3 regions of the Streptomyces sp. NPDC019531 genome follow, and region 3 is predicted to be linked to each of the others. Evidence: riboswitches for the same ligand, from Rfam matches in the RefSeq annotation. Region 3 holds a riboswitch; each other region holds the start of a gene.
What was found. Region 3 has a riboswitch for cobalamin ahead of ACI2L1_RS00720 (ribonucleoside-diphosphate reductase subunit alpha). Riboswitches for the same ligand answer to the same signal wherever they lie in the genome.
Positions count from the first base shown of each region.

Region 1: it holds a riboswitch for cobalamin, as region 3 does, so the genes downstream of both, ACI2L1_RS04830 (HoxN/HupN/NixA family nickel/cobalt transporter) here and ACI2L1_RS00720 (ribonucleoside-diphosphate reductase subunit alpha) in region 3, are expected to answer to the same signal.
Region 2: it holds a riboswitch for cobalamin, as region 3 does, so the genes downstream of both, metE (5-methyltetrahydropteroyltriglutamate--homocysteine S-methyltransferase) here and ACI2L1_RS00720 (ribonucleoside-diphosphate reductase subunit alpha) in region 3, are expected to answer to the same signal.

Region 1 is NZ_JBJDQL010000003.1:114,354-117,622, reverse strand. Features, by position in the region: gene ACI2L1_RS04835 (ATP-binding protein) at 1-767, shown strand, start outside; gene ACI2L1_RS04830 (HoxN/HupN/NixA family nickel/cobalt transporter) at 926-2,035, opposite strand; cobalamin riboswitch at 2,065-2,273, opposite strand; gene ACI2L1_RS04825 (ArsR/SmtB family transcription factor) at 2,354-2,701, shown strand; partial or broken gene ACI2L1_RS04820 (hypothetical protein) at 2,753-3,265, shown strand.
Region 2 is NZ_JBJDQL010000014.1:171,135-174,403, reverse strand. Features, by position in the region: gene ACI2L1_RS19235 (BTAD domain-containing putative transcriptional regulator) at 1-505, opposite strand, end outside; cobalamin riboswitch at 1,254-1,478, shown strand; gene metE (5-methyltetrahydropteroyltriglutamate--homocysteine S-methyltransferase) at 1,651-3,269, shown strand, end outside.
Region 3 is NZ_JBJDQL010000001.1:137,807-141,075, reverse strand. Features, by position in the region: gene ACI2L1_RS00720 (ribonucleoside-diphosphate reductase subunit alpha) at 1-1,710, opposite strand, end outside; cobalamin riboswitch at 1,831-1,990, opposite strand; partial or broken gene ACI2L1_RS00715 (GNAT family N-acetyltransferase) at 2,037-2,117, opposite strand; gene mctP (monocarboxylate uptake permease MctP) at 2,238-3,269, opposite strand, start outside.

The DNA of each region.
Region 1 (3,269 bases), on a different contig from region 3:
TCCGCGAGGCGCGCTACCTGCTCGCCGAGGAGGCGGACATCCGCGACACCGCGCTCTACCACTCGGTTCTCGCAGCGGTGGCGCAGGGCAATACGACGCGCGGGGGCATCGCCGGTTACATCGGCCGCAAGTCCGTCGACATCTCCCACCCGCTCAACGTCCTTGAGGACAGTCACCTCCTCGCGCGCGAGGCGGACATCTTCCGGGCCGGCAAGTCGCAGTACCGCATCACCGAACCACTGATCAACTTCTACGAAGCCGTCATGCGTCCCGCCTGGACGCGGTTGGAGAGCGGCCAGGCCGCAGAGGTGTGGGCCCAGTCGGCCGAGCGGTTCGCGGCTCAGGTGGCGGGGCCGCATTTTGAGGCCGTGTGCCGGGAGTACGTGCTCGGGCCGGGGCGATCTCTGCTCGGCACGTCCCTGGGGGAGGTCGGAAGCGGAGTGGTTACCGACCCGAGGACGCGTCGGCAGATCGAGATCGACGTGGCTGTGGTCGAACCGGGATCTGGCGGGGCCAAGCCATCGGTCGCTCTGCTCGGGGAGGCGAAGTGGGGGACCATCATGGGGTTGAACCACCTCGAACGGCTTGCCCGGGCCCGGGACGTCCTTGCCGAGCGGGGGATGGACACCACGCGGTGCGGGCTGGCGTGCTTCAGCGCTGCGGGTTTCAGTGACGCCCTGCGGGCTGAAGCAGAACAAGGCGGAATCCTGCTGATCGGCCTCGACGAACTGTACGGTCGGGTGATGCCGGCAGCCGTTCTGCCCTAGCTAGCGCTCTTTCGCCGCTCCGGCCGAAAGCTCAAGTACAGCCTGTACGAGGACTTCCGGACGGCACACCGAGAGCGTGCTCCGCCACGCTCGAACCGGCTTCGCGCGGCTCAGGCGGGACGTCGCTCCTTGACGGGCAAACGTTGCCTGCCGTGGCACTAGCGGGTATCGGCAGGCCGTACCGCCCACCGCTGCTCCACCTTCGCGAGCCGCCAGTAGGCGATCGCCGCCGCCCACACCACCACGAACAGGCCGACGATGACGTAACCGACGTTGTCGAGGTCGATGTCGGCGATCCAGGTGGTGAGGGCGTCGGTGAGGTCGAGCTTGTCGTGCAGGACGCCGACCAGCTCGATCGTCCCGATGAAGAAGGCGACCGCGATGGACAGCCCGGTGATGGCGAGGTTGTAGAACACCTTGCGCACCGGGTTGGAGAAGGCCCACTGGTAGGCGAAGTTCATGAACGTGCCGTCGAGCGTGTCGAACAGGCTCATCCCGGCGGCGAAGAGCAGCGGCAGGCACAGGATCGCGTACCAGGGCAGCCCGGCCGCCGCGCCCGACCCGGCCATCACCATCAGGGTGACCTCGGTGGCGGTGTCGAAGCCGAGCCCGAAGAGAAAGCCCAGCGGAAACATCTGACCGGGCCGGGTGATGGACTTGGTGAGCCGCCCGAGGATCCGGTTCATGAACCCGCGCGAGTCGAGATGCTGCTCCAGCTCCTTCTCGTCGTACGTCCCCGCCCGCATCGCCCGGAAGACCTTCAGGATGCCGAGCAGCGCGACCAGGTTGAGGGCGGCGATCAGATAGAGAAACGACCCGGAGACCGTCGTACCGAGAAATCCGAGTACCTGATGGGTACTTGAGTCCTCGTTCATGACCTTGCCGGCCAGCTGGGTGCCACCGGCGATCAGCGCCGCGAGCACGACCACGACACTGGAGTGCCCGAGCGCGAACCAGAACCCTCCGGACACCGGCCGCTTCCCGTCCGCCATCAGCTTGCGGGTGGTGTTGTCGATCGCGGCGATGTGGTCGGCGTCGAAGGCGTGCCGCATACCGAGGGTGTAGGCGGTGATGCCGAGTCCGATACCGAAGGCCTTGTCCCCGACTTCGTAGTGCTCCGGAACGACGAGCAGGAAGAGGATGCCGAAGGCGAGGACGTGCAGGGCGGCTATGGCGGCCATCAGACCGGCTGTCTTGACGGTGTCCTCGCGCCGCCAGCGGAAGGATGCGGCGGTCTCGGCTGCCTTGGGCAGGCCAGGATCAGTCATACGGTGGTCACTCCAGCACCTCGTTGGATGAACTCGTGAGCTGCCGTGGCCGGTCTCCTGGCTTACGGGTCGTGCGTTCTCCCTGCCCGCCTTCCCGGCCGGATACTGACGGCCAGTGGCTGTCCCGCGAGGGACGTGGGCGGAGAACTCCCCGATCACAGTGGCGAGGGCCGCGCCGGCCTGAACCCCCTGAGGGGTCGTCACCGGCTTCCCGAGCACCACGGCCCGACCACCGTAGGCGGGCGGATCGTCTCCTGCATAGCTGCATACCTGCGCAGGTATGGAAGATCACATACAGGGCCTGGGAGGATGAGGGCCATGCATCTCGTCCCGTCCGACCGAGCGGACCGCCGCACCATCGACGGACACCGGGTGTGCGACGCCATCGCGGCGATCGGCGACCCCGGCCATGTCCGCGCCTGGTCGGACCGCTTCGCCCTCCTGGCCGACCCCAACCGCCTCTCCCTGCTCCTCGCCCTGCACCGAACCGGCCCCCTGGCGGTCTCCGACCTCGCGATCGCGACGGGGATGAACGACCCCGCCGTATCGCAGGCGCTGCGGCTGCTGCGGGCGGCGGGGGTGGTGGCGGGGGAGAAGGAGGGGCGGGTGGTGCGGTATTCGGTGGTGGACGAGGCGGTGCGGGGGTTGCTGAAGCAGGTGTCCTGACCTGGTCAGAGGTGGGTGTCGTGCACGGGGCCGCCGGGATACCGGTCGCCCATGGATCAGGTCGAAGTCGTCGTCGCCCATTCCGAGCGCGCGACTCTGCGCGTCGGTGACGTGTTCTTGAAGGTGGACGCCGACCAGGCGCGCATGGACGTCGAGGTCGAGGCGATGTCCCTCGCGCCGGTCCCGACGCCGGAGGCCCTGTGGTGCAAGCCGGGGGTGGTGCTCGGCCGGCTCGGCGAGCAGTCGACCGCGTCACCGGCGGCGGGTGCCGCCATCCGGAAGCTGCACGAAGCGCCGCCGCCGCCCCTGCCGGGCCGGCCGGAGCATCGTCGCGCCGACGGCGGAACTCGACGCCGAGTGCGAGTCACTCGTGACGAACGGCGTCCTGCCCGCCGAAGAGCACCTCGACGCGTCATCACCGGCTACGGGACCGACGTCGACCTCGATGTGATCCGTGCGTGGTGGTCGTTGCGAAGCCTGCTGATAGTCCGCTGACTGACCGAGCACGGCTTCGACCCCTTCGCACCGGGGTGTGAGGTCGACGTGCTGAGATCCCGGATGTGAGGTG
Region 2 (3,269 bases), on a different contig from region 3:
GTTCCCGCAACGGGTACAGAGCGACAAGTTGGCGCAGTTCCGGGATCGCTCGAGCCTCGTCCCCGACCGACAGCAAGGCGCTGACCAGGTCCTCACAGGCGGTCAGCCGACGTTCGTCGAAGAGGGCCGCCGCGCCGCGCATGCGCAGGCCGTCGCCTGCGTCGAAGAGGGCAGGACCGCGCCAGAGGTCCAGGGCCGATTGCAGGAGTTCCAACGAGCGTTCGGGCCGTGTAGGCAGGTGCGCAGCTCCCTGGGCGGCCAAGTCGAGGAACCTGTTGCCGTCCACGTACTCCGGTGGCACTTCGAGGAGATAGCCGTTGTTCACACCGCGCAGCACAGAGGTACCACCGCGGTGCAAGGAGGGCTCGATCACCCTGCGCAGCCGAGTCGCGGTCGCCTGCAACGCGTTTCGGGCATTGCCTATCGCATGCCCGGACCACAGTTCATCAACGAGGTCTTCACTGGACACGGCTCGGCCCGCCTCCAGGGCAAGGGTGGCGAGCATGGCCCGTACCTTGTTGGCTCGAATGGCGCGTGTCTGCCCATCAGCAATGACAGAAACTTGGCCCAATATACTGATCTGCAAGTCAATCCCCCGAGGTCTGACGCGAAATGGAATCACCCCTGCAAGTCGGCAGGAACGCACCATTCGAAAGGACCAGTGACTCACTCCCACCGGAGCGCTGCGGTTCCCCGACGGCAGGAGTGTTTGATCCGTTCAACTCTGGCCTGATCTTTTCAGCCGCCTTGGCTCTTGTCATCCATCCATTGATGGATTTCCGCAGTACACAACAGGTTGACTCCCGAAGCCTGTCCCCCTCCACCGTTCGTTGAGGGCCTTCCGGTACCGGGGAGCTCAGTGCGAGCCTTGGCACCCAGGCTCCGAATGCCTGAGCCGCACCGCGCTGGGCCTGGATCCGCAAGCGGTCGTGAGCGTCAGCACGGCAGTCGCAGACCTCTCCGGCACCACCCTTTTCTCCCCCGCGACGGCCCACATCACCGAGGCCACCCCGCCAAGCCCGGCGGCGGCGCGAGCGGAACGCCGGATCTCGGCCCGCCGATGGCAGGACAGCGCTGGCGATCATGGGCAATGCCGCGGGATGGATTCTTGTCGTTGCCTCAGTCTCGCTATGGCTGGGTATGTTCCTCACGCTGAGATTCACACGGAAATCCCAACCTTAATGATCTTGCGTGGCTCCACCCCACCGTCCGGATGATGGACGTACCGCTGCCCTCCTCGCGCGCCAGCCCGTAGGGTGGCCCGTGCAGCTGGTTCGCCCCGTTCGCCAGGCGGGATGCGTCGTAAGAGGGAACCCGGTGGGAATCCGGGACTGCCCCGCAGCGGTGAGCGGGAACGACCGCCGTCATACGCACTGGGCCCGACGTACAAGGGTCTGGGAAGCGACGGCCAGTAGGTGTCTCGTACGACAGAGACGTGCCCGCGAGTCCGAAGACCTGCCAACTGCCCGCGCACGAACCACTCGTGCGCGGACATCCCGGTGACCTCGTGGGCGGGTCGGCGTACAGAGCAGGCGGACGACCGCGCAGTGCCAACTGCCGCGCCGGATCGTGCCCGTCCCGTTCGTCACCCCTTCGCGCTCTCGTCCCGTCGCCGGGATCTCAGGGATTCATCTCGCGAAGGAGATCTCCGTGACAGCGAAGTCCGCGGCCGCGGCAGCACGGGCCACCGTGTACGGCTACCCCCGCCAGGGCACCGACCGGGAACTGAAGAAGGCGATCGAGGGCTGCTGGAAGGGCCGCGTCACCGCCCCCGAACTCCGGTCCACCGCCGCCGAACTGCGCGCCGCCAACTGGTGCGAGCTCTCGGCGGCAGGCATCGACGAAGTGCCCACCGGTGACTTCTCGTACTACGACCACGTGCTCGACACCACCGTCATGGTCGGCGCGGTCCCCGACCGGCACCGCGCCGCCGTCGAGGCGGACGCCCTGGACGGCTACTTCGCCATGGCCCGCGGTACCCAGGACGTGGCGCCGCTGGAGATGACCAAGTGGTTCGACACCAACTACCACTATCTGGTCCCGGAGCTGGGCCCGGACACCGTCTTCACCGCGGACTCCACCAAGCAGGTCACCGAGCTCAAGGAGGCTCTGGCACTGGGTCTGACCGCCCGGCCGGTCCTGGTCGGCCCCGTCACCTACCTGCTGCTCGCCAAGCCCGCCCCCGGCGTGGCCACGGACTTCGACCCGCTCACCCTGCTGGACCGGCTGCTGCCGGTGTACGCCGACGTCCTCGCCGACCTACGGGCGGCCGGCGCCGGTTGGGTGCAGCTCGACGAGCCCGCCCTCGTCCAGGACCGCACGCCGGCCGAACTGAACGCCGCCGCCCGCACCTACCGCGACCTCGGCGCCCTCACCGACCGGCCGAAGATGCTGGTCGCCTCCTACTTCGGCCCTCTCGGCGACGCGCTGCCCGTGCTGGCCAAGGCGCCCGTCGAGGGTCTCGCCCTGGACTTCACCGAGGCCGCCGCGGCCCATCTCGACGACCTCGCCGCCGTCGGCGGGCTGCCCGGCAAACGGCTGGTCGCCGGGGTCGTCAACGGCCGCAACATCTGGGTCAACGACCTGGAGAAGTCCCTGTCCACCCTGGGCACCCTGCTCGGGCTGGCCGACCGGGTCGACGTGGCCGCCTCCTGCTCGCTGCTCCACGTGCCCATCGACTCCGCCCTGGAACGGGACATCGAGCCGCAGATCCTGCGCTGGCTCGCCTTCGCCCGCCAGAAGACGAGCGAGATCGTCACCCTCGCCCAGGGCCTCGCCCGGGGCACCGACACCATCGCCGCCGAACTCGCCACCAACCGGGCCGACCTGGCCTCCCGCGCGAACTCCCCCATCACCCGCGACCCGGCCGTACGGGCCCGCGCCGCCGCCGTCTCCGCGGCCGACGCCCGCCGTTGTCTGCCGTACACCGAACGGACCGCCGCCCAGCGGGCCCACCTCGGGCTGCCCCTGCTGCCGACCACCACGATCGGTTCCTTCCCGCAGACGGGCGAACTGCGCACCGCCCGCGCCGACCTCCGCGCCGGCCGGATCGACACGTCCGGCTACGAGGAGCGCATCAAGGCGGAGATCCAGGAAGTCATCTCCTTCCAGGAGAAGACCGGCCTGGATGTCCTGGTGCACGGCGAGGCCGAACGCAACGACATGGTCCAGTACTTCGCCGAACGGCTCACCGGATACCTCGCCTCGCAGAACGGCTGGGTCCAGTCCTACGGCACCCGCTATGTCCGCCCGCCGATCCTGGCCGGCGA
Region 3 (3,269 bases):
GCCGCCCCGCTCGGCGAGGTCGGCGGAGGCCTCGTAGGCGGCGAGCATCATGCGCTCGGCGATCCGGGTGGAGAGATCCCGGGCCTCCTGGGAGTCGAAGGGCAGACGCAGCTTGAAGAAGACGTCCTGGAGACCCATCGCACCGAGACCCACGGGACGCCACTTCGCGTTGGAGCGACCGGCCTGCTCGGTCGGATAGAAGTTGATGTCGACGACCCGGTCGAGGAAGGTGACGGCGGTGCGGACGGTGGCGTCCAGCCGCTCCCAGTCGATGTCGCCGGTCGTGGTGTCGACGAACGCGCCGAGGTTCACCGATCCCAGGTTGCAGACCGCGGTCTCCCCGTCGTCCGTGACCTCCAGGATCTCCGTGCAGAGGTTGGAGGAGTGGACGACATGGCCCGGCAGCGCCGTCTGGTTGGCGGTCCGGTTGGCGGCGTCCTTGAAGGTCATCCAGCCGTTGCCGGTCTGCGCGAGGGTGCGCATCATGCGGCCGTAGAGGTCACGGGCCGGGATGGTCTTTCGCGCGAGGCCCTGCTCTTCGGCCTTCCGGTACGCCGCGTCGAACTCCTCGCCCCAGAGATCGACCAGCTCGGGCACGTCGGCGGGAGAGAAGAGGGACCACTCGGCGTCGGCGTTCACCCGGCGCATGAACTCGTCCGGGATCCAGTGCGCGAGGTTCAGGTTGTGCGTACGGCGGGCGTCCTCACCGGTGTTGTCCCGGAGCTCCAGGAACTCCTCGATGTCGGAGTGCCAGGTCTCCAGGTAGACCGCGGCCGCGCCCTTGCGCCGGCCGCCCTGGTTCACGGCGGCGACGGAGGCGTCGAGCGTCTTCAGGAACGGGACGATGCCATTGGAGTGCCCGTTGGTGCCGCGGATGAGCGAACCGCGCGAGCGGATACGGGAGTACGACAGCCCGATGCCACCGGCGTGCTTCGAGAGACGGGCGACCTGGTGGTAGCGGTCGTAGATGGAGTCCAGCTCGTCGATCGGGGAGTCGAGGAGGTAGCAGGACGACATCTGGGGGTGCCGGGTGCCGGAGTTGAAGAGGGTGGGGGAGGAGGGGAGGTAGTCGAGGCGGCTCATGAGGGCGTAGAGCGCGGCGACTTCGTCCAGGGCGCGGCGGCCCGCTTCTGAATTGAGCACAGTGTCCTCGGCGAGCCCGGACGCGACCCGGAGCATGAAGTGCTGGGGCGTCTCGATGACCCTGCGGGTGATCGGGTGCCGGAGGAGATAGCGGCTGTGGAGGGTGCGCAGGCCGAAGTAGCCGAAGCGGTCGTCGGCTTCGGTGTCGACCAGCGCGTCGAGCTTCTCGGCGTGGACGCGCACGAACTCCGCGGTCCGGTCGGCGATCAGGCCCTCGCGGTGTCCGACGGCGACCGAGCCGGTGAACGAGGTGACGCCCTGCGAGGCGGCCTCGGCGGCGATGGAGATGGTCAGCAGCCGGGCGGCCAACCTGCTGTACGCCGGGTCCTCGGAGATGAGACCGGCCGCCGCCTCGGTGGCCAGCTCGCGCAACTCCACGACCATCTCGGGGGAGGCCTCACGCGAGGACCGGCCACGGAGCGCGGCGGCGGCGACCCGGCCGGGGTCGGCGTCGGGAAGGTCGGCGGTCAGCGCGGTCAGGGTCCGCAGCAGCGCGGCACCGGGGCCGTCGTTCTCCTGCTCGGTCCGCTCGATCGCTGAAGCCGGGTCGGCTGGCGCGATGGTCACGTGGGGCTCTCCCTCGCTGGGCACGGGGCCTTGAGGGCAGGGGGCAGCACACGAGCGCGCACGGCGTCGCGTCCACCGGCCCATTCCACGAGGCCCGGACGTCATGACACCCGGGCCACGGCGGCCGGGCGTACTGTCGGCAGGTCCTCGGACTGACTCTCATATGCGCATACGCACGCATGAGTACACCGTTGCGGGACAGTTCCGGATTCGCACCGGATTCCCCTGCGGCGACAGCGAGCATGAGCATACATCTTGTGCCGGGTTCCGGTGACACCACCAGATGTTGTGTCGCGGCGGTTTCGGAGTGTCAACTTGTAGGTGAGAACGGCCACGAGGACTTCTGCGGCGGATGCTCTCTTGGCCACGTCCTTGAGTTCGGCGAGGTACCGGTCGTCGTCACCGAAGGCACGAAAGCGGGCCACCGAGGGGCTTGCCCTCGGTGGCCCGCTGCGGGTTCGTCGTGGCTGGTCGCGCCCACCCGGCGGAGCCGCAAAATCGACACGGCCCCGCGCCCCTGAAGGCCCTTAGTGCGAGGTTCCTGCGGTCGCCGGCGGAAGCTCCACCTGCACACCCGGGTCGCCCGCGTCCGCCGTGTAGTCCTCCGGGCTGGTCTCGTCCACGCCCTCGGGGGCCTTCGCTGCCTTCAGTACGAAGGTCAGGACCACCGTGACGACGACGTTGAGCACGAACGCGGTGAGGCCGATGTAACCGATCTCGCCGATGCCCGGTATCTCCTTCGCCGAGCCGCCGAAGTGCTTCTGGGTCGGCGAGGCGACGCCGTACGCGGCGACCGTGCCGTAGATCATGCCGACCGCCCAGCCGGCGAGCAGCGCCCAGCGGTGGAACCAGCGGGTGAAGAGGCCGCCGACCAGAGCCGGGAAGGTCTGCAGGATCCAGATGCCGCCCAGGAGCTGGAAGTTGATGGCCACCGTCTTGTCCATGGTCAGGACGAAGACCAGCGCGCCGACCTTCACCAGCAGGGACACCAGCTTGGAGACCTTCGTCTCCTGTTGCGGTGTCGCGTCCGGCTTGATGAAGTCCTTGTAGATGTTGCGGGTGAAGAGGTTCGCGGCCGCGATGGACATGATGGCCGCGGGGACGAGGGCGCCGATGCCGATCGCCGCGAAGGCCACGCCCGCGAACCACGCCGGGAACATGTTCTCGAACAGCTGGGGGATGGCGAGCTGGCCATTGGTGACCTTCACGCCGGCCGCGATCGCCATGAAGCCGAGCAGGGCCAGCAGGCCGAGCATCAGCGAGTACAGCGGCAGGATCGTGGTGTTGCGGCGGATCACCTCACGGCTCTTGGAGGAGAGCGTCGCGGTGATGGAGTGCGGGTACATGAACAGCGCCAGCGCGGAGCCCAACGCCAGTGTCGCGTACGTCCATTGACCCGGCTCGGCGGGGGTCAGGGCGCCGCGCGGCTTCCCGGTCGCAGGGTTGGTCTGGCTGAACGCCTCGCCCGCCTTCGCGAAGATGTCGTCGAACCCGCCCAGCTTGATCGGGATGTAGATGATCGCCACCGCGATGACGATGTAGATCAGCGTGTCCTTCAC